One region of the Pseudomonas sp. KK18 genome, then DNA from elsewhere that is predicted to be linked to it. Evidence: predicted binding sites of a transcription regulator. Region 1 holds the regulator's gene; each other region holds the start of a gene.
The links. The regulator FliA, encoded in region 1, starts transcription of late flagellar genes. The targets are predictions, from matches to a motif close to CTAAAGTTTNNNNNNNNNNNGCCGNTAA.
Positions count from the first base shown of each region.

Region 1 (9,632 bases):
CATCTGCCGCGCCGTCATCAGTTGGTCAGCCGGGCTGTCAGCGTGCAAATGCAGGAAGAACCCAGTGAGGAAGCTATGGCTGACATGTTTGCTGACCTCTACCACAGCCCGAACAAGCGAGTTGGCTGAGGCATCATGGCTTTCTATTTAAAAATGACAGTGAAAAGTATCTACATCGATGGCCTGCCAGCAGTTCGCGCGGCCAACTTATGTAGCCTGCGTCTAAGCAAGACAAGGTAAAGAAATAAAATGGGCAGCATGCATCCCGTACAGGTGATCGCGGTGACCGGCGGCAAAGGTGGCGTCGGAAAAACTAACGTGTCAGTGAATTTGTCCCTGGCCCTGGCAGAGCTTGGCCGTCGCGTCATGCTGCTGGATGCTGACCTGGGGCTGGCGAACGTCGACGTTCTGCTGGGACTGACGCCCAAACATACCCTGGCCGATGTCATCGAAGGCCGCTGTGAGCTGCGCGACGTACTGTTGCAAGGCCCCGGCGGGATTCGCATCGTGCCGGCCGCTTCCGGCACCCAGAGCATGGTGCACCTGAGCCCGGCGCAACATGCCGGCCTGATTCAGGCGTTCAGCGACATCGGCGACAACCTCGACGTGCTGGTGATCGACACCGCCGCCGGGATAGGCGAATCCGTGGTCAGCTTCGTGCGCGCAGCCCAGGAAGTGTTGCTGGTGGTGTGCGACGAACCCACCTCGATCACCGACGCCTACGCCCTGATCAAACTGCTCAACCGCGACTACGGCATGAACCGCTTCCGCGTGCTGGCCAACATGGCCCAAAGCCCGCAGGAAGGGCGGAATCTGTTCGCCAAGTTGACCAAGGTCACGGATCGCTTCCTCGATGTCGCCTTACAATACGTTGGCGCAGTTCCTTACGACGAGTGTGTGCGCAAGGCCGTGCAAAAGCAGCGTGCGGTCTATGAAGCGTTCCCTCGTTCGAAGTGCGCATTGGCGTTCAAGGCTATTGCCCAGAAGGTCGATACCTGGCCGTTGCCCGCCAATCCCCGGGGGCATCTGGAGTTTTTCGTCGAGCGATTGGTGCATCAGACGAGCGCAGGACCGGTGCTATGACAGCCAGCGGCTACAACCTTTACAAGAAGTCGGCACGTGACAGTCAAGTCGAATTGATCGAGCGCTATGCGCCCCTGGTCAAGCGCATTGCCTATCACCTGCTGGCGCGCTTGCCTGCCAGCGTGCAGGTCGAAGACTTGATCCAGGCCGGGATGATCGGCCTGCTTGAAGTGTCGACCAAGTACGACGCGAGCAAGGGCGCGAGTTTCGAGACATACGCGGGTATCCGTATCCGTGGGGCCATGCTCGATGAAGTGCGTAAAGGTGATTGGGCGCCGCGATCAGTGCACCGCAATACGCGGATGGTGAGTGACGCAATTCGCTCAATTGAAGCAAAAACCGGTCGCGACGCTAAAGATCATGAAGTTGCGGCCGAACTCCAATTGAGTCTCGACGATTACTACGGGATTTTGAACGATACCTTGGGCAGCCGGCTGTTCAGTTTCGACGACCTTTTACAGGATGGCGAACATGAAGGGCTGCACGAGGACGGCGCGAGTGCCCATCTCGAACCGTCACGGGACCTGGAAGATGAACGCTTCCAGAGCGCGCTGGCGGACGCGATAGCCAATTTGCCGGAGCGTGAGCGACTGGTGTTGGCGCTGTACTACGACGAAGAGCTGAACCTCAAGGAAATCGGTGAGGTCCTGGGGGTCAGCGAATCGCGGGTCAGCCAGTTACACAGCCAGTGCGCGGCCCGCTTGCGGGGGCGTTTGGGAGAGTGGCGAGCGCGCTGACAGGCAGTGTGGGGACACTGCGAACGATACCGTCCAGGCCCTGCGCCCGGACGGGCTTGGCCCGTGGTGCGCCCCCGGTAGTCCTTTTTGTGTAACGCCTGTTGATTGATATGGCGCGCCCAGGTGCTGGGCGCGTTTAAGACTGCTTGGAGGTCGAATTGGACAAGAACATGAAAATCCTCATCGTTGATGACTTCTCAACGATGCGGCGGATCATAAAAAACCTGTTGCGTGACCTTGGGTTCACTAACACGGTCGAGGCGGATGACGGTATTACGGCGATTCCGATCCTCAACAGCGGGAGCATCGACTTTCTGGTAACGGACTGGAACATGCCGGGCATGACCGGTATCGATCTGCTGCGCCACGTGCGCGCTGATGAAAAACTGCGCAGCCTGCCTGTGCTGATGGTGACCGCTGAAGCCAAGCGTGAACAGATCATCGAAGCCGCCCAGGCCGGGGTCAACGGCTACGTGGTCAAGCCATTCACTGCACTGGCCTTGAAAGAGAAGATCGAAAAGATCTTCGAACGCATCGGTCATTGATGCTGCCACGGGGGAGCTATGGAGCATAAAGAATCATCGCAGGCCGACTTTGAGTCGACCCTGAAAAAACATGCTCATCAACTCGTCGAAAGCCTTGAAAGAGGCCAGTTCGGCGACGCGGTGCAGTTAATCCATGAGCTCAACCAGACCCGTGACCGCGGCCTGTACCAGGAAGTGGGCAAGCTCACCCGTGAGTTGCACAGTGCGATAGTCAATTTTCAGATTGACCCGCACATGCCCCAGGCTGAGGAAATCTCGCAGATCACGGATGCCACCGAACGCCTGTCCTACGTGGTCAGGCTGACTGAGGCGGCGGCCAACCGCACCATGGACCTGGTGGAAAACGCCACGCCTCTGGTCAACGGTATGGCCAGTGAAGCCAAGGCCCTGAGCACTGACTGGGGCCGGTTCATGCGTCGGGAAGTGGGCGCTGAGGAGTTTCGTGAGCTGGCGCGTCGGGTCGAGGGCTTTTTGTCCCGCAGCGAGCAGGAAAACCGCACGGTTTCCAGCAACCTCAATGACATTCTGCTGGCCCAGGATTACCAGGACCTCACCGGTCAGGTGATCAAGCGTGTGACCCAACTGGTCACCGAAGTGGAAAGCAACCTGCTCAAACTGGTGTTGATGGCGGGCCAGGTCGACCGGTTTGCCGGCATCGAACATGACCGCGCAGCGATCCTTTCTGAAAAAGATCCACAAAAACACCTCGCCAAGGGTGAAGGTCCGCAGATTCATGCCGATAAACGTGAAGACGTTGTATCCGGGCAAGACGACGTAGACGATTTGCTGTCCAGTTTAGGCTTCTAAGGAGCACACCCATGAGCTTCGGCGCCGATGAAGAAATCCTTCAGGATTTCCTTGTAGAGGCCGGCGAAATTTTAGAGCAACTGTCCGAACAACTGGTCGAGCTGGAAAGCCGACCGGATGATGCGAACCTGCTCAATGCAATTTTTCGCGGTTTTCATACTGTAAAAGGGGGCGCCGGCTTCCTCCAGCTCCACGAGCTGGTGGAGTGCTGTCACATCGCCGAGAACGTGTTCGACATCCTGCGCAAGGGTGAGCGGCACGTCGACTCGGAACTGATGGACGTGATCCTGGAAGCACTGGACGCGGTCAACGGCATGTTCAGTGAAGTGCGCGAGCGCGCACCGATCACTGCCGCCACGCCGGAACTGCTGGCCGCTCTGGCGCGCCTGGCGGAACCTGCGGCCAACGCTCCCGTGGTGGAAGCGGTGGCTGAGCCGGTTGCCGAGCCTGCGGGCGACGTGACCGACAGCGAATTTGAACAACTGCTGGACTCGCTGAACGCCGTCAAGGCCGAAGCCGAAGCGCCGGCAGCCAGTGCGCCGGCCATGGTGCCGACCACCGAAGACATTACTGACGCCGAGTTCGAGTCGTTGCTCGACCAGTTGCACGGCAAGGGCCAGTTTGCCCCGGACGCGGTGGCCGCAGCGCCAGCGCCAACGGAAGCCGCGGCGCCCGTCAGCAATGAAATCACCGACGACGAATTTGAAGCGCTGCTGGACCAGTTGCACGGCAAAGGCTCGTTTGCCGCCGAGGCTCTGCCGGAAGTCGCCGCAACGGCCGCCGCGCCTGCGGCACCCGCTGCTGCGCCGGCCGCCGATGGACTGATCTCCGATCACGAATTCGAAGCCCTGCTGGATGAACTGCACGGCAAGGGCAAGTTCACCGAAGTGGTCGGCGCTGCTGCACCGGCTGCTGCCGCGGCTGTCGCAACACCGGCTCCTGCCGCCAAGGCTGCCGCGCCTGTCGCAGCGAAAGCGGCTCCGGCTCCGGCTCCAGCACCGGCCCGGGCTGCCACGGCTGCCCCGGCCCCGGACAAGCAACCGGCCAGTGAAGCCGAAACCACCGTGCGGGTTGATACCGCGCGCCTGGACGACATCATGAACATGGTCGGCGAACTGGTGCTGGTGCGTAACCGCCTGGTGCGCCTGGGCCTGAACAGTGGCGACGAGGCCATGCAAAAGGCCGTGTCGAACCTCGACGTGGTCACCGCAGACTTGCAGACCGCCGTCATGAAGACCCGGATGCAGCCGATCAAGAAAGTCTTCGGCCGTTTCCCGCGCCTGGTTCGCGACCTGGCACGCCAGCTCAAGAAAGAGATCAACCTGGAACTGGTGGGTGAAGAAACCGACCTCGACAAAAACCTTGTCGAGGCCCTGGCCGACCCGCTGGTCCACTTGGTGCGCAACGCGGTCGACCACGGTGTCGAGACGCCGGAAGAGCGCGAAGCCTCGGGCAAGAACCGCCAGGGCAAAGTGATCCTGGCGGCCGAACAGGAAGGCGACCATATCCTGCTGTCGATCACTGATGACGGCAAAGGCATGGACCCCACGGTACTGCGCAACATTGCAGTCAAGCGTGGGGTGATGGACAAGGACGCCGCCGACCGCCTCACCGACACCGAGTGTTACAACCTGATCTTCGCCCCGGGCTTCTCCACCAAGACCGAGATTTCCGACGTGTCGGGCCGTGGCGTGGGCATGGACGTGGTGAAGACCAAGATCAGCCAGCTCAACGGCTCGATCAACATCTACTCGACCAAGGGCCAGGGCTCGAAGATCGTCATCAAGGTGCCGTTGACCCTGGCGATCATGCCGACCCTGATGGTGATGCTGGGCAACCAGGCGTTCGCCTTCCCGCTGGTCAACGTCAACGAAATCTTCCACCTCGACCTGTCGCGCACCAACGTGGTGGACGGCCAGGAAGTGGTGATCGTGCGCGACAAGGCGTTGCCGCTGTTCTACCTCAAGCGCTGGCTGGTGGCTTCGGCCAAGCATGAAGAGCAGCGCGAAGGCCATGTGGTGATTCTTTCCGTGGGCACCCAGCGTATCGGCTTCGTGGTCGATCAACTGGTGGGCCAGGAAGAAGTGGTCATCAAGCCTTTGGGCAAAATGCTGCAGGGAACCCCGGGCATGTCGGGTGCGACCATTACCGGTGACGGTCGGATCGCGCTGATTCTGGATGTTCCGAGCATGCTCAAGCGTTACGCCGCACGGCGTATTTGATTCGGCCCGGGCAGGGCGGTTGTCCCTCGCCCGGCCTAACGGAGTGTTTATGGTAGTCAAGGTCCTGGTGGTGGACGATTCGGGTTTCTTCCGCCGCCGCGTCTCGGAAATTCTTTCATCGGATTCCAATATCCAGGTGGTCGGCACGGCCACCAACGGCAAAGAGGCGATCGATCAGGCCCTGGCCCTCAAGCCGGACGTGATCACCATGGACTACGAGATGCCGATGATGGACGGCATCACGGCGGTGCGGCACATCATGCAGCGCTGCCCGACGCCGGTGTTGATGTTCTCTTCGCTGACTCACGAAGGCGCCCGGGTGACCCTGGATGCGCTGGATGCCGGCGCGGTGGACTTCCTGCCGAAGAATTTCGAAGACATCTCGCGCAACCCCGAGAAGGTCAAGCAGATGCTCTGCGAGAAGGTGCACAGCATCTCCCGCAGTAACCGTCGCAGCCTGTTCAGTGCGCCGGCGCCCGCACCCGTTACGCCGCCACCGGCCGCCCCGAGCACCTTTGGTCGCCCGGCGCCTGCACCGGTTGCGCGCCCGGCCGCCGCCCCGGTGCGTACGGCTGCGCCCGCCGCACATTCACCTGCGCCCAAGCGCAAGGCCTACAAACTGGTGGCCATCGGTACGTCCACCGGCGGCCCGGTGGCCTTGCAGCGGGTGTTGACCCAATTGCCGGCCAACTTCCCGGCGCCGATCGTGTTGATCCAGCACATGCCGGCCGCGTTCACCAAGGCGTTCGCCGAGCGCCTGGACAAGCTGTGCCGCATCAGCGTCAAGGAAGCCGAGGATGGCGACATCCTGCGTCCGGGTCTGGCGCTGCTGGCCCCCGGTGGCAAGCAAATGATGGTCGATGGCCGTGGTGCGATCAAAATCCTGCCGGGTGACGAACGCCTGAACTACAAGCCGTGTGTGGATATCACCTTCGGTTCCGCGGCCAAATCCTACGGCGACAAAGTTTTGGCGGTGGTGTTGACCGGCATGGGCGCCGATGGCCGTGAAGGCGCGCGCCTGCTCAAGCAGGGCGGCAGCGCGATCTGGGCCCAGGATGAAGCCAGCTGCGTGATCTATGGCATGCCCATGGCCATCGTCAAGGCCGACCTGGCCGACGCCGTCTACAGCCTGGACGACATCGGCAAGCACCTGGTGGAGGCTTGCCTCTGATGGATGTATTGAGCCTGATTGGCATCATCATGGCGTTTGTCGCGATTATCGGCGGCAACTACCTCGAAGGCGGCCACCTGGGTGCCCTGGCCAACGGCCCGGCGGCGTTGATCGTGATCGGCGGCACCGTGGGCGCGGCGTTGTTGCAGTCGCCCATGAGTTCGTTCAAGCGCGCGATGCAGATCCTCATCTGGATTATTTTCCCGCCGCGTGTCGACTTGCCGGGCGGCATCGACCGCGTGGTCAACTGGAGCCTCACGGCGCGCAAGGAAGGCCTGCTCGGGCTGGAAGGCGTGGCCGATGCCGAGCCCGACAGCTACGCCCGCAAAGGCCTGCAACTGCTGGTGGACGGCGCCGAGCCGGAAGCGATTCGCAGCATCCTCGAAGTGGACTTCTACACCCAGGAAAGCCGCGACATCAACGCTGCCAAAGTCTTTGAAAGCATGGGCGGCTACGCGCCGACCATCGGCATCATCGGTGCGGTGATGGGCTTGATCCACGTGATGGGCAACCTGGCCGATCCGTCGCAACTGGGCAGCGGGATTGCCGTGGCGTTCGTCGCCACCATCTACGGCGTGGCCAGTGCCAACCTGGTGTTGTTGCCGGTGGCCAGCAAGCTCAAGTCGATCGCCCTGCGCCAGTCGCGTTATCGCGAGATGTTGCTCGAAGGCATCCTCTCGATTGCCGAGGGTGAAAACCCGCGCTCCATCGAATTGAAGCTCCAGGGCTTCATGGATTGATGGGAGGTATTTGTTGTGAGCCGTCGCCGCCGCGAGCCTGAAGAACACGTCAACCATGAACGCTGGCTGGTGTCCTACGCCGACTTCATTACGTTGCTGTTCGCGTTTTTTGTGGTGATGTACTCCATTTCCTCGATCAACGAAGGCAAGTACAAAGTCATTTCCCAGGCGCTGATTGGCGTGTTCAACGACGCTGACCGCGCCCTCAAACCGATACCCATTGGCGAAGAACGCCCCAAGACCGTGACCCCGGCCAAGCCGCTGGTCAACGACAGCGATGAAACCGCCGCCGGCATTGGTGGCACCAGCGACCCGCTGAAAAGCATCGCCGATAACATCAGCGCGGCCTTTGGCGACCTGATCAGCTCCAACCAGATGACCGTGCGCGGCAATGAGTTGTGGGTCGAGATCGAACTCAATTCCAGCCTGCTGTTCGCCAGTGCCGATGCAATGCCCAGCGACCAGGCGTTTACCATCATCGACAAGGTGGCGGCGATCCTGAAGCCGTTTGAAAACCCGGTCCACGTTGAAGGCTTTACCGATAACCTGCCGATCAGTACCGCGCAGTACCCGACCAACTGGGAGCTGTCTTCGGCCCGGGCGGCGAGTATTGTACGAATGCTCGCGATGCAGGGTGTGAACCCCGGGCGCCTGGCGTCGGTGGGTTACGGCGAGTTCCAGCCGGTGGCCAATAACGCCACGGCGGAAGGCCGTGCGCGCAACCGACGGGTGGTGCTGGTGGTGTCGCGCAACCTGGACGTACGCCGCAGCCTGACCGGTACCGGCACTGCCAATGCAACACCGGATGCCGCCTTGAAGCGGGCTGGCACACAAACTGCACCAGCGCCCGTAAAGGCGCCGGTTCGCGGGAGTGCCGTCAATTCTCCGTCACCGGCTCTATAACCCCATGCAATTTCTCGGTCGAGCCTGTGCCTGCCGGGAGGAACAATCCGAATGAGAGTCTGGGCAGTTGCCAATCAAAAGGGTGGTGTCGGTAAAACCACCACGTCCATCGCCTTGGCCGGCTTGCTGGCCGAGGCCGGCAAGCGTGTGGTCGTGGTCGACCTGGACCCCCACGGCTCCATGACCAGCTATTTCGGCTATGACCCGGATGCCCTGGAACACAGTTGCTACGACCTGTTCCTGCACAAGGGCAGCGTGCCGGCCGACTTGCCGGGGCAACTGTTGCTGCCTACCAGCAATGAAAAGATCTCGCTGTTGCCGTCCAGCACCGCCCTGGCCACCCTTGAGCGCCAGTCGCCGGGGCAGAGCGGCCTGGGCCTGGTGATCGCAAAGACCCTGGCGCAGCTGTGGCAGGACTTCGACTACGCGATCATCGACAGCCCGCCGTTGCTCGGCGTGCTGATGGTCAACGCCCTGGCCGCCAGCCAACAGCTGGTGATCCCGGTGCAGACCGAGCACCTGGCCGTCAAGGGCCTGGAGCGCATGGTCAGCACCCTGGCGATGATCAACCGCTCGCGCAAGCAAGCGCTGCCGTTCAGCATCGTGCCGACCCTGTTTGACCGCCGTACCCAGGCGTCCCTCGGCACCTTGCGGGTATTGCGCGATGCTTATCCGGACACCATCTGGCAAGGCTACATCCCGGTGGACACGCGCCTGCGGGATGCGAGCCGGGCAGGGCTGACGCCGTCGCAGTTCGACGGCAAGAGCCGTGGGGTGCTGGCGTATCGGGCGTTGCTCAAGCACCTGTTGTCCCAGCAACTTGTGGCGCAGGTGGCGTGATGATCATAAACAGCCCTGTAGGAGCCTGGCTTGCCAGCGATGCAGACGCCGCGGTTTTCCTGACCAAACCGGCTCTCGATTCAAGTCCGGACACTCACAGGCCGATAACCTCTGAATACAGGGTTGATGGGGCTTGCGCGTGGGCATACAGATGAACCGTCCCGTTGATTTCAAGACCCGGCCGCAACTGGCGCTGGAGTCCTACCTGGACGCCTTGCTCCAGGACGCCACCGAGGACATGCCGGAACCGATTCTGATCCTCGATGAAGTCATCGAGCCTGAACCTGCTGCCCTGGACGAGTTTCAGTTGGCGGTCCTGGAAGAACAGGCCCGTGATGCGTTGGTGGTTCCCGTAGCAGTTCCTGTACCGGTTGCTGTGCCCGTCGAGCCTGTGGTGATTGCGCCTGTAGTGGTGGAGCCGGTGGTTGAGGTTCACCTCCCGCCGAGCATCACGCCGCCGCCGGTACAGGGCGACGGTCGCCCGGTGTGGGCTGCGGAGCCGTTCGAATGTTTGCTGTTCGATGTCGCCGGGCTGACCCTGGCGGTGCCGCTGGTGTGCCTGGGGTCGATCTACTCCCTGGAAG
Region 1 covers NZ_CP146605.1:5,359,070-5,368,701, reverse strand. The annotation lists gene flhF (flagellar biosynthesis protein FlhF) at 1-129, shown strand, start outside; gene fleN (flagellar synthesis regulator FleN) at 250-1,083, shown strand; gene fliA (RNA polymerase sigma factor FliA) at 1,080-1,820, shown strand; gene V6607_RS24045 (chemotaxis response regulator CheY) at 1,991-2,365, shown strand; gene V6607_RS24040 (protein phosphatase CheZ) at 2,384-3,172, shown strand; gene V6607_RS24035 (chemotaxis protein CheA) at 3,184-5,394, shown strand; gene V6607_RS24030 (chemotaxis response regulator protein-glutamate methylesterase) at 5,444-6,565, shown strand; gene V6607_RS24025 (flagellar motor protein) at 6,565-7,305, shown strand; gene motD (flagellar motor protein MotD) at 7,321-8,208, shown strand; gene V6607_RS24015 (ParA family protein) at 8,260-9,048, shown strand; gene V6607_RS24010 (CheW domain-containing protein) at 9,200-9,632, shown strand, end outside.

Region 2 (9,632 bases), 830 kb from region 1:
CTGGGTAAAGCTGAAGGCCACCCCCAGCTTGCCGCCGGCGAACATGGTCGCAGTAAAAAAGGTAAAGCCCAGCAGCACCATGGCGGTGGAGGCCAGGCCTTTGCGGGCATGCATGGGCACCTCGCTGAGAGGGTAGTCATTGCCCGGTTCGTTCTGCGTCATGTGCCGTTCTCCCTGAATGAGTGACGCAGGCCTATTGCACCCGTCGTGCCAAGTGCGAGGCAGTGATGGGCGCACGGTCAGGACTGTGCAGGTTGCACAGTATTTATAGCCAAACAGGAGAAACACGCAGGCGGGATTGGTCTTTCTGCCCAGTCAGGCGCGAAAGCGGTGCAGGGTGATACAAATTGGATCACCCGTTATTCAATCGAACAGGGTGTGAGTGGTCTGCCCGCGATGAAAGGCAAAAGCGGCCTCAAGGTCGCTTTCAATGGTGCGGCCACGGGACAGCGGCGGCAGATCGTCCAGGCTGAAGAAGCCAACTTCGGTGGTTTCGAAACCGGCCGACGGCGCCAGTTGATCAACCCGTTCGCACAGAAAGTAGAGTTTGTAGAAGTCCCGGATATCCGGCCGGTACAAGCCTTTGGCCTTGTGGGTGACGCTGTACAGCGCCTTGGCCGTGACCGTCAGCCCGGCCTCTTCGCGAATTTCCTTGACGATGTTTTCAGCCGCCGACAAACCAATATCCGCATAACCGCCGGGCAATGCCCAGCAGCCATCCGTGAGCTCGCGGACCAACAGGATCCGGTCACCGTCAATCACTGCGCCCCGCACATCAATCATGGGCGTCGAATAACGTTTGGCAAAATCCGGCACCAGCCCGGTGATGCGCTCCAGCGGTACTTCGCCCAATTGCGCCAGCATGCTGTGGGCAATCTGGGCGATTTCCTCAAGGCGCTCGCGCTCGAAGTCATCGGTGCAGAAGTGCAGCCCCGTGGAGGCCAATGCTTGCAGGCGCTTGGCCTGGGCCAGCCAGGTGTTTTCCATGGGAGCTCCTTCAGTGCGAGGCGGTGAGGTCTTTTTGCATGTAGACCCGACGCAAGCCGTTTTCCTCGGCCCGGTGGGTTTCCACATAGCCTTTGCGGGTGTACAGCGCGATATTTTCGGTCATCGCTTCATTGGTGTAGAGACGGATGGAGCCATGCCTGGCCTGGCCTTCCGCGAAGCCCAGCAACAGGCGCCCGTAACCCAAGCCCTGGGCACCGGGGTCGACGGCCAGGTTATCCAGCAGCAGGTACTCATCGTGATGAATCAGTACGACAAAGCCGCGGACCTGGCCCGCACTCTCCAGCACATGCACCCGTTCGGCGGCGACCTGCTGGCGATAGTCATCCAGCATCGGTCCTGGCTTGCGCCCGATTCGCTGGATGTAAGGGGAGTAGGCGGCGTGGACGATCGCTTCAATAGCGGCGATATCGTCGCCGGTAGCGGGGCGGATATGGGTTGGCATCGCAGCGCTTCCTGTACAAGAGGCCACGACTGTAAGGGAGTCTCCGGCATAAAAAAACCACCGCAAGGGTGGTTTTTTACGTCGCCGGCTTATTCGCCGCGATAGATGCAGCCGCTGGTGCAGGTCTCATGGATGCGAATCGCGCTGAGTTCCGGCAACAGCGGTTTCAGTTCATTCCAGATCCACTTGGCCAGCACTTCGCTGGTGGGGTTTTCGAGGCCCGGGATGTCGTTGAGGTAGTTGTGGTCGAGGCGTTCGTAGAGCGGCTTGAAAATCGCCTTGATCTCCGAGAAGTCACGGATCCAGCCGGTGTGCGGGTCGAGGTCGCCGCTGAGGTGGATCGCCACCTTGAACGAATGGCCATGCAGGCGCCCGCATTTGTGGCCTTCCGGAACGTGGGGCAGGCGGTGGGCGGACTCGAAGGTAAACTCTTTGAAGATTTCCACAGGGTTTTTCAGCTCGGTGAGGTGTCTGGCAGGCGGCGAGTTTAACAGTTTGTCGCGGCCGCGCGCATACCGCGTAGCAGCTGTCGAGCCATGGCGAGGCTGCGTTTGCGATTTGTCTGACAAACCGAGGTGCTGCCGACGCAGCCTCGCTTGGGCTCGACAGCTACTACGGAGAGGGCGCTAGAGAGCCAGCAGGCGTTCGCCCAATTGGCCATTGTCGGCCAGTTGCAGAAACTCATCCCCCAGCCGCTGGCTTTCGCTCATTGCGGTTTGCCAGTACTTGTTGCGGCCCGGGTCATCCCCCATGAAGCGCTTGAAGTCACTGCGGTCCGGCAGTTTGCCGTGGGGCAGTCGCGCCAGGTATTCCTTCGACGGCGCCAGCAGCAGGACATCCTGCAAACCCTGTTGATTGGCGCGGCGCCACGGCAAGCCTTTGTCGAACCAGCCGGGAATGACCCGGTCGGTGAAGTGCGGGTACAGCACGATGTCATCGCCGTGGTAGGGCAGGTCGAGGTGATAGTCCAGCAGGCCGCCATCGCGGTAAGTGCCTTGGCCTGCACCCGGCAGGTCGCGTACGCCTTGCATCACCATGGGGATCGAGCCCGACGCCAGCAAGGCCTGGCGCAGGTTGCCCAGTTCCAGATCAAGGAAGCGCGACGGGAAATCCTTGAGCGCATGCAGCGGTGGCGCCTGGCGTGGGTCGTGGACGATCAGCCGTTCGAAGTGCCGGGACAACCGCGCGCGGCCCCTCAGGTTGTCGGCGATCACCGAGGACAACCCCAAACCAAGCCGACCGCGATGATCGTCGGCGAGCAGGCCATGGCTTTTGACCACCATGATGTTCAGCCGGTAGTGCGGGTTGTCGAGCACGCGGGCATCGCGGCCGGCCAGCAAGTCATCGAGCATGCGCACGCAGCTCTGGCTGACTTCGGCCATGGTCACGCCTTTGGCAAAGCTTTGTGCGTTGTACAGCCGGCCCAGGTCGAGCAGGCCTTGCACCGGGTCGGGCAGGCACGCACTGGCAAACCGCCAGGAGCCTATCGAGGCGCCGATCAGCGCACGCTCGCGGGGCGCCCGGGGCAGCCAGTCACCAAACAGCGCCAGGTCCAGACCCTGGATGCCCAGCGCCTTGGGCCCGCCGGCAGCGCCGGGAAGGATGCCGACGTCCGCAGGCGCAAGCCCCTGCTCACGAATGCGTGCAAAAGCGCGTTTACCGGCCTTGAGGGTCAAGGCGGGGAACTTCATATGGATAGCAGTCATACCGGTCTCATTTACCGCGAGCAGGGCAGTATAGAAAATCTTGCCCGGTTGCAGGCAAAGGTCTCGCAGAGAATTGCCATGGTGGCAATTCAGTTTCAGTTAAGTTGGATCCAGTACCGTGAGCCCCGTAGGCAAAATATCCCGAAACGGAGACTCACCATGAAAACCCTCACAGCCTTGATCGCCAGCAGTATCATCGCCCTCACCGCAGGCGTCGCCCAGGCTCGCGACCTGGGGCCGGACGAAGCACTGAAGTTGCGCGACGCTGGTACCATTGTGTCTTTCGAGAAGCTCAACGCCACGGCGTTGGCCAAACATCCCGGCGCCACCGTGCATGAAACCGAGCTTGAAGAGGAATACGGCAAGTACCTTTATCAGGTTGAACTGCGCGACGCCCAGGGCGTCGAGTGGGACCTGGAATTGGACGCCGTCACCGGCGCCGTCCTCAAGGATCATCAGGATACGTAATGAAGGTAAATCTACGCACCAGCGTTCAAGTGGCGCTGGTGCTCCTGGCATTTTGCTCAGGCCTGGCCGCTCGTGACCTGGGCCAGGACGAGGCGCTTCGCCTGCGCCAGGAGGGTGTGATCGCGCCGCTTGAGCATCTGCTGGGCCCGGCTTTCGAGCGCTACCCGGGCGCCAAGCTGCTGGACGCCGAGCTTGAAGAGCACAAGGATCGCCCTGTGCGCTATATCTATGAAATCGAACTATTGACGGTGGAAGGCGTGGTGCGCGAGATCGAACTCGATGCCAACACCGGTCAACTGCTCAAAGACAAGGAAGACGACTGATGCGCCTGCTGCTGGTGGAAGACCACGTACCCCTGGCCGATGAGCTGATGGCCGGACTCAATCGCCAGGGCTATGCCGTCGACTGGCTGGCGGACGGGCGCGATGCGGTGTACCAGGGGCGCAGCGAACCCTACGACCTGATCATCCTTGACCTCGGCCTGCCGGGTTTGCCCGGGCTTGAGGTGTTGACGCAATGGCGTGCCGCCGGCCTGGCCACGCCGGTGCTGATCCTCACTGCCCGCGACTCCTGGGCCGAGCGCATCGAAGGGCTCAAGGCCGGGGCCGACGACTACCTCAGCAAACCGTTCCATCCCGAAGAGCTGCACCTGCGTATCCAGGCCTTGCTGCGTCGTTCCCATGGCCACGCCAATCAGCCCACCTTGCAGGCTGCCGGCTTGCACCTGGATGAGGGTCGCCAGTGTGTGATGCGTGATGGCGAGGAGATCCAGCTGACCGCGGCCGAGTTTCGGCTGCTGCGTTACTTCATGCTGCACCCCGAGCAAATCCTTTCAAAAAGTCACCTGGCCGAACATTTGTACGATGGCGAGACCGAGCGTGACTCCAATGTGTTGGAGGTCCACGTCAACCACCTGCGCCGCAAGTTGGGCCGCAGCGTGATCGAGACCCGGCGCGGCCAGGGTTACCGGTTTGGTGCCAGCCCGGCATGAAGTCGATCCAGCGGCGCCTGAGCCTGGGGCTGATCAGTGTGATGGTGATCGTCGGCCTGGTGCTGGCGCAGACCAGCCTGTGGCTGTTCGAAATGGGCCTGCAACGTTACCTGGAGTCCGGCTTGCGCAACGACAGCGAGAACCTGCTGGTGGCGCTGGTGCGCGGGCCGGCGGGTGTGCAACTGGATGAGCAGCGGTTGTCTCCTGCGTACCAGCGTCCGTTTTCCGGGCACTATTTCCGTATCGATTTTGCCGACACCCATTGGCGTTCCCGCTCGCTGTGGGACCAGGAACTGCCGCAGTTGCCCCACGCCGGGCTGAAGGGCAACCTGCAGTTGGGGCCGGAAGGCCAGCAGTTGCTGGTACTGCGTTCGGACTACAAACGGTTTGGCCAGTCGATTTCCATCAGCGTGGCCCAGGACTACACACCCGTCAGAGAAAGCTTTCGGCTGATGCGTCAGATCGGCTTGGTGCTGGGGCTGGCGGCGCTGTTGCTGATCCTGATTCTGCAACGGGTCACCGTGCGCCGCGCCTTGCGCCCGCTGGAGACCGCGCGCAACCAGATCGCCCAACTGCAGCAGGGCCAGCGCTCGCAACTGGATACCCAGGTGCCGGTGGAGCTGGAGCCGCTGGTGGCGCAGATCAACCATCTGCTGGCCCACACCGAAGACAGCCTCAAGCGCTCGCGCAATGCCCTGGGCAATCTCGGCCATGCCTTGAAAACCCCGTTGGCGGTGTTGCTGAGCGTGGCATCCAGCGAACAGCTCAAGGACCATCCGCAACTGAGCAAGCTGCTGCGGGAACAGTTGGAGCAGGTGCAGCAACGGCTTAATCGTGAACTCAATCGTGCCCGCCTGGCCGGAGAGACACTGCCGGGTGCCTTGTTCGATTGCGACGGCGAATTACCGGGGTTGCTCGCGACCCTGAACATGATCCATGGCGAACACCTGGATTTGAGTTACCGCGTGCCGCCCGGTTTGCAATTGCCGTGGGACCGCGAAGACCTGCTGGAACTGTTGGGCAACCTGCTGGACAACGCGTGCAAATGGGCGGATGCGGAGATTGTGTTGAGCATCGACGAAACCCCGGAAGGCTTTCGGTTGGCTGTCGAAGATGACGGGCCGGGGATTCCCGAGAGCCAGCGTGATCAGGTGTTCAGCCGAGGCACGCGGTTGGATGAGCAGACTGACGGGCATGGTCTGGGGCTGGGGATCGTGCGGGATATTGTCGAGGTGTGGGGCGGGGTGCTTCTGTTGCAGGAGAGCGAGCTGGGCGGGTTAAAGGTCATCATCGACCTGCCACGCCGCCATTGAAAACAAACCGTAGCAGCTGTCGAGCCTCGGCGAGGCTGCGTTGCGGTATGCCTGACACACCGCCAACGCAGCCTCGCCAAGGCTCGACAGCTGCTACGGGATACTCGGGCTGATTGCCGGAGTATCCCGCAACTCATCAAACCCTGAACTGATCCATCAGGCCCTGCTGCTGATTCGCCAGGCTGTTCAACGCCTGGCTGACCCGCGCCGATTCATTCGCCTGTTCGGACAACGACTCCGTCACATCCCGAATCGTCGCCACGTTGTTGTTGATCTCCTCGGCCACCGCACTTTGCTCTTCGGCGGCGCTGGCGATCTGCAGGTTCATGTCGCTGATTACCGTTACCGCATCGCCGATCTGGCGCAAGGCGGTCACGGCCTGGCCCACTTGCTCGACGCTGCCCTGGGCCTGGCGATGGCTGTTGCTCATGGAACCGACCACCTCCTGGGTACCGCTTTGCAGTTGCTCGATCACCAGGCGGGTTTCTTCCACCGACTCCTGGGTACGTCGCGCCAGGTTGCGCACTTCATCGGCGACCACCGCAAAACCGCGACCGGCTTCACCCGCACGGGCGGCCTCGATAGCGGCGTTCAGTGCCAGCAGGTTGGTCTGCTCGGCGATTGCACGAATTACTTCCAGTACCGAACCGATCTTCTCGCTGTTGGCCGCCAGTCCTTCAACCTGGGCCATCGCGGTGCTCATATCCGCCGCCAGGTGGCCGATGCTGGTGGTGGTGCGGTCGATCACGGTCAAACCTTCACGCGTCGCCTGATCGGCATCGCGGGCCGCCTGGGCGGCTTGCGCTGCACTGCGGGCGACGTCCTGGGCGGTGGCGCTCATCTCGTGGGAGGCGGTGGCCACCTGGTCGACCTGGCGGTATTGCTGCTCCATGCCGGCACTGGTTTCAGTGGCGATGGCGGCCGACTGGTCGGCGGTGCCACGGGCGTCCTGCACTGAGCGTTTGACCTGGGCAATGATCGGCTGCAGCTTGTCGAGGAAGCGGTTGAACCAGCCGGCCAACTCGCCGAGTTCGTCGTGTTTGTCGTAGGCCAGGCGGCGGGTCAGGTCACCTTCGCCACTGGCAATGTCTTCCAGCATGCGCGCCACACCGAGGATCGGCCGGGTCACGCTGCGGGCCATCAGCCACACCAGCAACAGGCCGACGATTGCTGCCAGTAGGCCCAGGCTCAGTTCCAGCAGGGTGCCCTTGGCGTTATCGGCGTCCAGTTTGGACTTCAGGGCCTCAGCCGGAGCCACCAGGACTTTTTCTGGAACATCCAGCAACACGCCCCACGGCTTGCCATCGGGGATCGGCTGGAACGGCGCGAGCACCTTGAGTTGGTGGTCGGTGCGCACGCTGCGGGTCTGGGTGCTGGTGGAAAGCGAACTGATCAATTGCGCGCCGTTGGCGGTGTCGACGGCATCCAGGCGCTGGCTGAGTTTGCCGGCGTCCGGACTGTAGCCGGCCAGCAGGCCCACCGGGCTGATGATGCTGACGCTGGTCTGGCCGTCGTAGAGTTTCTGGCTGGCGCCCTGGCTGACGGCTTGCAGGCTGTTGAGGTTGATGTCCACCGACAGCGAGGCGATGACTTTGCCGTTGACCATCAGCGGGAAGACGATGCTGGTCATCAGCACCTTTTGCCCATCGATCACATAGAAGTACGGCTCGATCACGCAGGGCTTGAGTGTGGTGCGCGGGCAGGTGAACCAGGCGTTGGCTTTTTCGCCGCTGGGTCCGACGCTGGTGTCGGACATGTCGCTTTCGGGCAGCGACATTGAAGTCAGCTTGCCCGCAGTCGGCTGGGACCAGTACAGCGCAAAGCGGCCCTTGTCGTTGCTGCCCAGCTCTTGCTGGTTGGCGAACAGTTCGTCCTTGCCATCCAGTGCGTTCGCCTCGAATACTAGGGACAGGCCCAGCAGGTCAGGGTTGGCCTGCAGCGCGGCCTTGACCTGGCGGGTCAGGTCTTCGCGCAGGTCGAAGGCATCCAGGAAGCGTTTCTCGGCCTGTTCGCGCAGGAACAACACCTGCCGGGAAAAACCGTGGCCGTATTGATAGGCGTCCATGAACTGCTGGCGAATGCCCAAGGCCTGGACCTCACCCTGGGCTTCGATGCGCGCCTGGGCGGCTTCGTCGAGCATTTCCATACTGGAAGCCTTGACCAGGTCGGAGCTCTGCGCCATGCGGTACAGCGAGAGACCTACCAGCAAGGTCACGATGCCCAGCAGGCAAAGACCGGCCAGCAGGGTAATTTTCCATTGAATGGACAGCTGTCTGAGCGACATGGAGCCTTCCTTAACCTTTCGATACGACAGAGACGATCTGCCTGTATCGGCGGCTCGGAAATTTTCTTTATTCAAACGATCAATTTAAACCTGTTTGTGTGGCGAGGGGGCTTGTCCCCCGTTGGGCTGCTTAGCGGCCCCAAGAAAAGCGGGAGCGCTGCGCACTCCAACGGGGGACAAGCCCCCTCGCCACAGACAAATCCCCTAACCACTGACAAACCTTCTCCCCACTTTTTTGACAAGGCAGGCCGGGTGCTGCAAAGTGCGCGCCCTCTAATAAAACTCCCTTAAAACCTGGTTTGCGGCAGCCGTTCCCGACAGCAGCCCGGGCAGGTGCGTGCTTTTTTCATGTTTTCTGTCTTGAGGTAACGATGATTAATGCAGTAATCGCCGCGGTCGGCACCATGCTGGTGCTCAGCTTGTCCCGCGTGCATGTGGTGATCGCGATCATTGTCGGCGCCCTGGTGGGTGGCCTGACCGGCGGCCTGGGTATCGACGCGACGCTCAAGGCGTTCAACAGCGGCCTGGGTGGCGGTGCGACGGTGGCGTTGTCCTACGCGCTGCTCGGCGCGTTCGCCGTGGCGATTGCCAAATCCGGCCTGGCCCATGCGCTGGCCGATAAAGCCCTGCTGCTGGTGGATCGCCAGGAAGCCACGGGCGGCAGTCACGTCAAATGGCTGCTGATCGGTCTGCTCTGGGTGGTGGCCATCGCCTCGCAGAACATCCTGCCTATCCACATCGCGTTTATCCCGCTGCTGGTACCGCCGCTTTTATATGTGCTGACCAAACTGCAGCTGGACCGCCGTCTCATCGCCTGCGTCATGACCTTCGGCCTGATCACGCCCTACATGTTTCTGCCGGTGGGCTTCGGCAACATCTTCCTGAATCAGATCCTGCTGGCCAACGTGGCCAAGAGCGGTGTCGACATCAGCCAGGTCAATGTCACCCATGCCATGGGCCTCCCAGCGCTGGGCATGGTGGTCGGTTTGCTGGTGGCGGTGTTTGTCAGCTACCGCAAGAAGCGTGTGTACGACCTGGAGAAGATCGAGCGAGTCGAGCAGGTGGCGGTGCACTACAACCCGCTGACCCTGCTGGTGGCCGGCCTGGCGATTGCGGCGGCGTTCATTATCCAGCTGTGGCTGGACTCGATGATCATTGGCGCCCTGGCCGGGTTCCTGATCTTTTCGGTGTCGGGCATCGTGCGCTGGCGCGACACCGATGACCTGTTCACCGAAGGCATGAAGATGATGGCGATGATCGGCTTCATCATGATCGCCTCGTCAGGCTTTGCCGAAGTGCTCAAGGCCACCGGTGAAGTGCAGACACTCGTGCAAGCCTCCGCGGCGTTTATCGGCCATAGCCGCGGTGTGGGCGCGCTGCTGATGCTGCTGGTGGGCTTGCTGGTGACCATGGGCATCGG
Region 2 covers NZ_CP146605.1:4,524,464-4,534,095, reverse strand. The annotation lists gene codB (cytosine permease) at 1-162, opposite strand, end outside; gene V6607_RS20565 (NUDIX hydrolase) at 364-987, opposite strand; gene V6607_RS20560 (GNAT family N-acetyltransferase) at 998-1,450, opposite strand; gene queD (6-carboxytetrahydropterin synthase QueD) at 1,540-1,896, opposite strand; gene V6607_RS20550 (hypothetical protein) at 2,077-3,156, opposite strand; gene V6607_RS20545 (PepSY domain-containing protein) at 3,316-3,624, shown strand; gene V6607_RS20540 (PepSY domain-containing protein) at 3,624-3,947, shown strand; gene V6607_RS20535 (response regulator transcription factor) at 3,947-4,615, shown strand; gene V6607_RS20530 (sensor histidine kinase) at 4,612-5,928, shown strand; gene V6607_RS20525 (methyl-accepting chemotaxis protein) at 6,065-8,212, opposite strand; gene V6607_RS20520 (Na+/H+ antiporter NhaC family protein) at 8,587-9,632, shown strand, end outside.
Region 2: the regulator FliA is predicted to act here: its motif matches at 8,256-8,283, upstream of V6607_RS20525 (methyl-accepting chemotaxis protein).

Region 3 (9,632 bases), 2.0 Mb from region 1:
CAGCACCGGTTTCCTGTGACCAGGCTCTCAATTGAAGGAAGACCTTATGAAACCCGATACGTTGATTCGCAACCCTTGCGCCAAACCTGTGGTGTCCTCAGTTGTGGTTGCCTGTGATGCCGCCGGTGCGTGGGCGGTGGTCGGTGACTTTGGCGGATTTGATCGATTCATCCCCGCCTTGTCCCACATCGAAATCACTGGTGCGGGCGCGGGATCGCTGCGCAAGAAGTTCTTCCACGATGGACACCTGGTGGTGGAGCAACTCAACAGCCGCGACGAGCAGGCCATGCGCATGACCTGGACCACGATCTACAACACCTTGGGCGTAGCACGGTTGTGGGCCGCCATGGATGTCGAACCGTTGGGAGCAGGATCCTCACGGGTGACCTGGACGATCATCGCCGAGCCGGTTGAACCTGGCGCGGAGGGATTTGAGCCGTTTGTGCAGGCATTCGCCGACGGTGCGCTGGCGAATGTGCGAGCGATGTTTGGCTAAAGGAGACAGGAGCGAGCAGGCTCGCTCCTGTGTGTTCATCGATCAGATTTTGAAACTGTCGACCAACTGCTTCAGGCGGTTGGCCTGTTGAGACAAGGCGTCGCAATCCTTCAAGGTTTCGTTGAGGTTGGCCACGCCCTGCTGGTTCAGCAGGTTGATCTGGTTGATGTCGACGTTGAGGGTTTCCACCACGGCGGTCTGTTCCTCGGTGGCGGCCGCTACCGACTGGTTCATCCCGTCGATCTCGACGATCCGCTGCGTCACGCTGACCAGGCGTTCACCGGCCTGGTTGGCGACCTCGACGCTTTCTTCACTCGAGGTCTGGCTGGCGTTCATCGTGGTCACGGCCTCACGCGAGCCAATCTGCAGCGAGGTGATCATTTTGTGGATCTCTTCTGCCGACTCCTGGGTGCGGTGCGCCAGGTTGCGTACTTCATCCGCCACCACGGCAAACCCACGCCCGGCCTCACCGGCACGTGCCGCTTCAATCGCGGCGTTGAGGGCCAACAGGTTGGTTTGCTGGGAGATGCCTTTGATCACGTCCAGGATGTGGCCGATGTTGTCGGTGCTGGCGTTCAGGGTTTCAATCTGCGTGCAGGACAGGCTGATTTTTTGCGAAAGCTCCGACATCGCCAGGATGGTTTTCTCAACCACCTTGCGCCCATCATCGGCCTGCTCACTGGCACCGCTGGCGTGTTGCGAAGCATCAGCAGCGTTGCGCGCGATTTCCTGCGTGGCGGCCCCCAGTTCGTTGATCGCTGCGGCCACGCTGTTGGTGCGCGCGCTTTGTTCGTCGGAACCGATGATCGACGCATTGGACGAGGCCATTACTCGCTGGGACAGGTCGTGCACCTGGCGCGTCGCCGAGGAAACTTCGGAAATCGACGCGTGAATACGCTCGACGAATTGGTTGAAGGCACTGCCCAAGTCACCGAACTCGTCCTTGCTTTCCACTGTCAGGCGGCGGGTCAGGTCACCCTCGCCCTGGGCGATGTCCTGCATGGCGCGGCCCATGGTGGTCAGCGGGCGCATCAAGACCTGGATCAGGACGCTGAGGAACACGGCAATGGCGGCAACCGCAATGAACATGGCGATCAATGCCGAGGTGCGGAACTTACCCAGCGGTGCGTAGGCTTTGTCTTTGTCGATCGACAGGCCGATGTACCAGTCGGCATTCGGCAACCCGCTGATCGGGGTGAAGGACAAAATCCGTTCCTGGCCATTCAAGACCACTTCCTGGCTGAGCTTCTCGATGCGCACGTTGGTGCCGGGATAGATGTCCTTGAGGTTCTTCATCACCTGGTCCTGGTCCGGGCTGACGATCACCTGACCATCACCGCTGACCAGGAATGCATGGCCGATGCCGCCGAAATCCACCGAGTTGATGATCTTCACCAGGGTTTGCAGGCTCAGGTCACCGCCGACCACGCCAAGCAGTTCGCCATTCTTTTTCACCGGCATCGCGATGGTCACGATCAGCCCGCCTACCGCAGCCATGTAGGGCGGTGTAAGCATGGTCTTGTCGGCTGCGACAGCTTGCTTGTACCAGGGACGCTGACGCGGATCGTAGCCGTCGGGCATTTTGGCGTCGGGACGCTGGGTGAACACGCCGTTGGTGGAACCGACGTAGGTGAACTGGAAGTTGGAGGTAAATGCCGACTGGTCGACCAACCCCGGAAGATCGGCAGAGCTGCCTTGATGGGCCACGTTTTGCGCGAGGCTTTCCAGTACCAGCACCCGCCCGCTGAGCCAGTTCTGCACGCTGCTGGCGGTGAGTTCACCGGATTGCTGAATGGACGACTCCAGGTTTTGCCGGATGGTATTGCGCTGCAAGTAGTCGTTGTAGAACGTGAATAACGCGAAGGCCAGAACCACTACGCCTGACGCGGCCAACAGAATTTTATGACTGAACTTGAGATTCATTTCATTGACTTCTTTTTGCCAAAAGGGGGTGAGCGTGCCGGATGCAACATTCCATGTAACGGTATAGGCAGACTCTGCGACTGCTCTATTTCGGTGCACGCATGGCTCGTCAGGCTTTCGGCCAAGGCAGGATAAATCTTAGGAATTTGTGAGAAGCATCTGCTTTTAATGTCAGAAACCGACCAGTGGTAGCGCTCTAACGTCAGGAGTTGCAAAATTTTTCAGGCTTGTCGACAATGCGACTAATTATCATTTGTGACGCTTTGCCAGGCCGTGTGAATGCCCTCATCCGAGTACGCAGTACAGACGCTTTACAGCAACCATCATGGCTGGCTGAACACTTGGCTGCGCAGCCGTCTGGGTAACGCAGCGGATGCGGCGGACCTGGCCCAGGACACGTTCGTGCGGCTGCTGCAAAAAACCGAACGTTTCGAACTCAAGGCCCCTCGCGCTTTCCTGCGCACTATCGCGCGGGGCCTGGTGATCGATCATTGGCGTCGCGAAGAAATCGAGCGCGCCTACCTGGAGTCCATCGCGCATTTGCCCGAAGCCTTGGCGCCGAGTGCTGAAGAACGTGCGTTGATTCTGGAATTGCTGGAGTCCATCGCCCGGCTTCTGGACGGACTCAAGCCCAAGGTACGCAAGGCGTTTCTACTGGCTCAATGCGACGGCCTGACTTACAAGCAGATTGCGCAGCAGATGGGTGTATCACTGCGTTCGGTGGAACGCTATGTCGCCGAGGCGCTTTATCACTGTTATGTGCTGCGGTATGAGGCATGACCTCGATGGATAACACCGCGCGCGCAGGAATCGACCCGCAGGTGGTCAAGCAGGCCATCAGCTGGATGCTGCGCCTGCGTAACAATCGCGCCAATGTCCGCCTGAAGGCGCAGTGCGAGCACTGGCGCGAGGCTCATCATGAACACGAGTTGGCCTGGCAACGCGTGCAGGCACTGCAGCATGAATTAAGCAGCCAGTTGGCGGCGATTCCCGGGGCCCATGTGGCGCTGGAGAACAGTGCCCAGCGCCTTGGGCGCCGGCAGGCATTGAAGGTATTGTCCGGCGTGCTGTTGATGGGTTCGGCGGCCTGGGTCAGCCGAGACCTCACCGGCTGGCAGCGTTGGACCTCTGACCTGGCTACCACCACTGGCGAACGCCGTAGCGTGCAACTACCGGATGGCACGCGCCTGCAGCTCAATACCGATAGCGCAGTGGACCTCGACTTCAACCCGCAACAACGCTTGATCACATTGGTGCGCGGGGAAATCCTGGTGACCTGCGGCGCCGCGGCGACCGCCCCCCTGCTGGTTCGCACCCGTCATGGTTTGTTCGAAGGAATAGACGGGCGATTTGTGGTGCGCCAGGACAGCGATTGCACACGCCTGAGCGTCGCGTCAGGCAACGTGGCGATTCATTCACCGCATACCGCCGACGGGCTTTTCACTCAAGTGCATGCAGAAGAAAGCTACCTGGTGCGTCAGAATGCGGCCGCTCTGGCGCCGCCTTCGGATATGGATACAGGGGCCTGGGCCGACGGATTGATCGTCACCCGCAACATGCGTCTTGCCGACTTCCTGGCGGAGGTGGGGCGCTATCGCCATGGTTATCTGGGCTGCTCGAGCGATATCGCAGATTTGCGCTTGTCTGGTGTTTTTCGCCTGGAGGACACCGAGAAACTATTGGCGATCCTTCCGCAGACGCTGCCTGTGCGCCTGCGCTATCGCACCCGCTGGTGGGTGAGCCTGGAGCGTCAGGCCTGATTATTTTTGGCGTGCCTGATTTATTTTTGGCGGCTTTTTTCCGTGAGTCCGGCTTAGACGGTAAGCAATTCAATCTGCCTTCAGCGACCTCTACGGATCTCGATAATGACTGTGCGTTTTTTCAGCAACTCTCCCTCTTCCTACCCTTTGCTCGGCAAAGCCGTACGCGCAGCATTGCTGTCGACCACGATGGGCATCGGCTTGCTGCCAGTGGCCGGTGTCGCGGCTGATAGCGGGGTCGAACGTATCAGCCAGCGCTATGACATCCCGGCAGGCGCGCTGAGCGATGTGCTCAATCAGTTTGCCCGTCAGGCAGGCATCACCCTTTCGAGCACGCCTGCGCAGACTCAGGGCCGACAGTCTCCCGGGCTGCACGGGGAGTACTCGGCCGAACAGGGCCTGAGCCAATTGCTCAACGGCTCAGGCTTGCAGGCGCAGGCGCAGGACGACGTGAGTTTCGTGTTGCAGGTCCAGCCCGAGAGCGAGGCGCTGACCTTGCCGACCACCGACATCAAAGGCTTCGCCCTGGGTAATGCCCTGGGCAGCATGGAAGGCTACAACGCGACCCACAGCCAGATCGCCACCAAGACCAGTACCGCGCTGCTGGAAACGTCTCAGACGGTTTCAGTGGTGACCCGCGAGCAGATGGACGACCAAGGCTCGCAAACCGTTGCCCAGGCCATGCGTTACACCCCTGGCGTGCTGACCAACCCTTATGGCGCCACTCACCGCTATGACTATGTGGCGATGCGTGGTTTCAACGACGGTTCGGTGGATAACATCTACCTGGACGGTTTGAAATCCATGGGTGACAGCGGAACCTACAGCACCATGCAGGTGGACCCGTATTTCCTCGAGCGCGTAGATATCCTCAAAGGACCGTCATCGGTGCTCTACGGGCGCAGCTCGCCGGGTGGGCTGGTGGCGTTGACCAGCAAGAAGCCATTGTTTGAGCCATACCATCAGGTCCAGGCCACGATAGGTTCCCAAGGGCAGCGAGGCATGGGTTTCGACTTCAGCGGCCCGGTGGATGACGACAAGCGCATTGCTTACCGACTGACCGGGCTTGCAGACAAGTCCGACACGCAATTCGACCATGCCAAGGAAAAACGCTACGCGCTGGCACCCACCTTGAGCATCGACTTTACCGATGACACGTCCCTCACACTCCAGGCTTACCTGCAGCATGACCCCGACGGTGGCTACCACGGAGGCATGCCGGCAGATGGCGCGTTGCACCAGCGCAACGGCCAGCGGATCTCCAACCACTTCTTCGAAGGCGAGCCGGGCATTGATGGGTACAAGCGTGATCAACAGTCGTTCGGCTATCAGTTCGAGCATCGCTTCAATGATGTTTTCACCGCGCGGCAGAACTTTCGGTATCTGGACTCCAAGGTCCGGCTGGACCAGGTATATGCCTATGGCTGGACTACGCCCACCAGTAATGAGTTGAATCGCTATTACTCAGGCGGTGACGAAAAGCTGCATGCGTTCATCATCGACAACATGCTGCAGGCTGAATTTTTTACCGGCGCGACCAAGCATACGGTGTTGATGGGGGCGGACTATCAGCGGCGCAAAACCGTCGTGGACTGGAGCAGCGGCTCTCTTGCGCCAATCAATGCGTTCAACCCGGTGTATGGCAATTCCGAGATCAGCTATTACAGCCCAACCAGTTATCTGCGCCGGCTCGAGCAGACCGGCGTTTACCTGCAAGACCTGATTGAGATGGACAAGTGGCGGTTCTCCCTCGGGCTGCGTCAGGACTGGGTTGAGACCTCCGATGAAAATCGCATTGCCGAAGCGGGACGACCGCTGGGCACAGAGATCAGTGATAAACGTACCAAACTGACCGGCCGGGCCGGAGCGCTCTACTTGTTTGATAACGGTCTCGCGCCCTACGTCAGCTATTCCGAATCCTTCAACCCGAACTCCTATTCGGACAGTGCCGGCAATCCCCTTGCACCTACCGACGGCACCCAGTGGGAAGTCGGCTTGAAGTATCAGCCGCCGGGTACCGACAATTTGTTCACGGCCTCGCTGTTCCGCATCGACCAGGAAAACCTGGCGACCAAACTGCCGCAGGAAAACTTCTATCGCGCGGTCGGCGCTGTGCGCTCCCAGGGCCTGGAGCTGGAGGCGCATATGCAGTTGACCGACCATCTCAAATTGTTGGGCAGCTATACCTTCACCGATATCGAGTATTCGAAGTCGATGGTCAGCACGCTGAGTACCGCAGACAACGTGATCGAGAACAAGGGGAACTCGCCGACGCAGGCGCCGCGTCATATGGCGTCGGTATGGGCAGACTACAAGTTCGATAGCGGCGCACTGGATGGCCTGCGACTCGGTGGTGGTGTTCGTTATGTCGGCTACAGCTGGGCAGATGCGGAGAACACCATGAAGGTGCCCGCCTACACGCTGTTTGACGCCTCGATGGGTTATGACCTTGGCAAGGTTGGACTGAAGGGTGTGGATGTACGCCTGAATGCCAACAACCTGACGAACGAGTCGTACGTGGCGTCGTGTGCCAGTTTGAACTTCTGCTACCTGGGTGAAGAGCGCAACGTCAGTGCGACGGTGAGCTACCAGTTCTAATCCCTCTCGATTCATACAAAGCCAGTTCCTGATTCCAGGCGCTGGCTTTGTCGTCTTTGCAGGAAATTTTTATGCGCGCATTGCTGGTTTTAATTCATCGCTACGTCGGGTTGGCAACGGCGTTGTTTCTGATGATGGCGGGACTCACGGGCAGCCTTCTGGCGTTTAACCATGAGTTGGATGAATGGCTCAATCCCGGCTTTTATCAAGCCACGGCCAAAGGTTCGGCATTGCCGCCAGGTGAACTGGTGGACACGCTGCAGGGGCAGCATCCCAAACTGCAAGTCTGGTACATGGAGTATCCACAAGAGGCCGGTCATACCGCGATGCTGGCGGCAGTTGCGAGAAACGATCCGGCGACGGGCAAACCCTTTGAGGAGCCCAACCAGGTCTTTTACCTGGATCCGGTCAGCGGCGAAGAAATGGGCCGGCGTGTTTGGGGGGCTTGCTGCTTTCAGCGCGAGAACTTCATTCCGTTCATTCTGGAATTTCACTACAACCTGACACTGCCGGGTAATTGGGGTTTGTGGCTGATGGGACTGGTGGCGATCGCATGGGTGTTCGATTGTTTTATCGCGCTGTGGCTGACCCTACCGAGAGGTAAACCGTTCTGGAAGAAGTGGTCCACGGCGTGGAAGATCAAGGGCGGCCACGCTTATCGGCTGAACTTCGACCTGCATCGTGCAGGCGGGTTATGGCTTTGGCTGTTGTTGCTGCCGATTGCAGTCAGCAGCGTCGCGATGAATTTGCCGAGCCAGGTGTTCAAGCCTGCTGTCTCGCTGTTCTCATCGGTTAAGCCTAGCGTCTATGAGGCCCGTGGCAGGTTACCCGCCGAGCAATTGGGCGTGACACAACTGAGTTATCAACAGGCCTATGAGCGGGCGCTGGAGGAAGGCAAGCGGCTGGGACTGACGGCGGCGATTGGAGAGCTTTACTACAGCTTTGAGTACAACTTTTATGGGGCGGGTTTTGGACAACATGATACCGAGGCCCATGGGAAATCCTGGTTGTTTTTCCACGGGACGGATGGGCGTTTACTGGGGCAGGAAATAGCAGGGCAAGGTACGTTGGGAGAGCGCTTTTATCGGCTGCAACTGCCGATCCATGGGGGCAGGATCATCGGGGTGACGGGTCAGGTGCTGATTGCGCTGCTGGGAGCTGTGATCGCGATGTTGTCTGCTACCGGGATCTATATATGGTGGCGCAAGTTAATGGCCAGGCGAAGCAGTAAGGCACGCAAAGGGTGAGCCGGTTCTAGTTGTTTGCCCAGCCCTTAAACGACAAAACCCCTGTCTGCGCTAGCAGACAGGGGTTTCGGAATTCAATCTTGACGATGACCTACTCTCACATGGGGAAACCCCACACTACCATCGGCGATGCATCGTTTCACTGCTGAGTTCGGGATGGGATCAGGTGGTTCCAATGCTCTATGGTCGTCAAGAAATTCTGTGTACCAGACCGTTGCGTTCGCAACGTGCCGGTGAAAATCATGGACTTCTACATAAACAAAACCCCTGACTGCATAAGCAATCAGGGGTTCTGGAATTTAATCTTGACGATGACCTACTCTCACATGGGGAAACCCCACACTACCATCGGCGATGCATCGTTTCACTGCTGAGTTCGGGATGGGATCAGGTGGTTCCAATGCTCTATGGTCGTCAAGAAATTCGGGTACTGAGTCGCGGCCAGCTGGCCTCGCTTCAGCAAATTGGGTATGTGATAGCTTTCGGTGTTTTGCAAGATCTCGAACTTTCGGTTCGTTTCGTCTTCACACACCGCAATCTGGTCTCTTCGACGCAAATTGCTTGGGTGTTATATGGTCAAGCCTCACGGGCAATTAGTATTGGTTAGCTCAACGCCTCACAGCGCTTACACACCCAACCTATCAACGTCGTAGTCTTCGACGGCCCTTCAGGGAACTCAAGGTTCCAGTGAGATCTCATCTTGAGGCTAGTTTCCCGCTTAGATGCTTTCAGCGGTTATCTATTCCGAACATAGCTACCCGGCAATGCCACTGGCGTGACAACCGGAACACCAGAGGTTCGTCCACTCCGGTCCTCTCGTACTAGGAGCAGCCCCTCTCAAATCTCAAACGTCCACGGCAGATAGGGACCGAACTGTCTCACGACGTTCTAAACCCAGCTCGCGTACCACTTTAAATGGCGAACAGCCATACCCTTGGGACCGGCTTCAGCCCCAGGATGTGATGAGCCGACATCGAGGTGCCAAACACCGCCGTCGATATGAACTCTTGGGCGGTATCAGCCTGTTATCCCCGGAGTACCTTTTATCCGTTGAGCGATGGCCCTTCCATACAGAACCACCGGATCACTAAGACCTACTTTCGTACCTGCTCGACGTGTCTGTCTCGCAGTCAAGCGCGCTTTTGCCTTTATACTCTACGACCGATTTCCGACCGGTCTGAGCGCACCTTCGTACTCCTCCGTTACTCTTTAGGAGGAGACCGCCCCAGTCAAACTACCCACCATACACTGTCCTCGATCCGGATAACGGACCTGAGTTAGAACCTCAAAGTTGCCAGGGTGGTATTTCAAGGTTGGCTCCACGCGAACTGGCGTCCACGCTTCAAAGCCTCCCACCTATCCTACACAAGCAAATTCAAAGTCCAGTGCAAAGCTATAGTAAAGGTTCACGGGGTCTTTCCGTCTAGCCGCGGATACACTGCATCTTCACAGCGATTTCAATTTCACTGAGTCTCGGGTGGAGACAGCGCCGCCATCGTTACGCCATTCGTGCAGGTCGGAACTTACCCGACAAGGAATTTCGCTACCTTAGGACCGTTATAGTTACGGCCGCCGTTTACCGGGGCTTCGATCAAGAGCTTCGCGTTA
Region 3 covers NZ_CP146605.1:153,549-163,180, reverse strand. The annotation lists gene V6607_RS00760 (amino acid adenylation domain-containing protein) at 1-19, shown strand, start outside; gene V6607_RS00755 (SRPBCC family protein) at 47-496, shown strand; gene V6607_RS00750 (methyl-accepting chemotaxis protein) at 539-2,419, opposite strand; gene V6607_RS00745 (sigma-70 family RNA polymerase sigma factor) at 2,699-3,199, shown strand; gene V6607_RS00740 (FecR family protein) at 3,196-4,179, shown strand; gene V6607_RS00735 (TonB-dependent siderophore receptor) at 4,285-6,777, shown strand; gene V6607_RS00730 (PepSY domain-containing protein) at 6,849-8,024, shown strand; rRNA gene rrf (5S ribosomal RNA) at 8,103-8,218, opposite strand; rRNA gene rrf (5S ribosomal RNA) at 8,328-8,443, opposite strand; rRNA gene V6607_RS00715 (23S ribosomal RNA) at 8,597-9,632, opposite strand, start outside.
Region 3: the regulator FliA is predicted to act here: its motif matches at 2,534-2,561, upstream of V6607_RS00750 (methyl-accepting chemotaxis protein).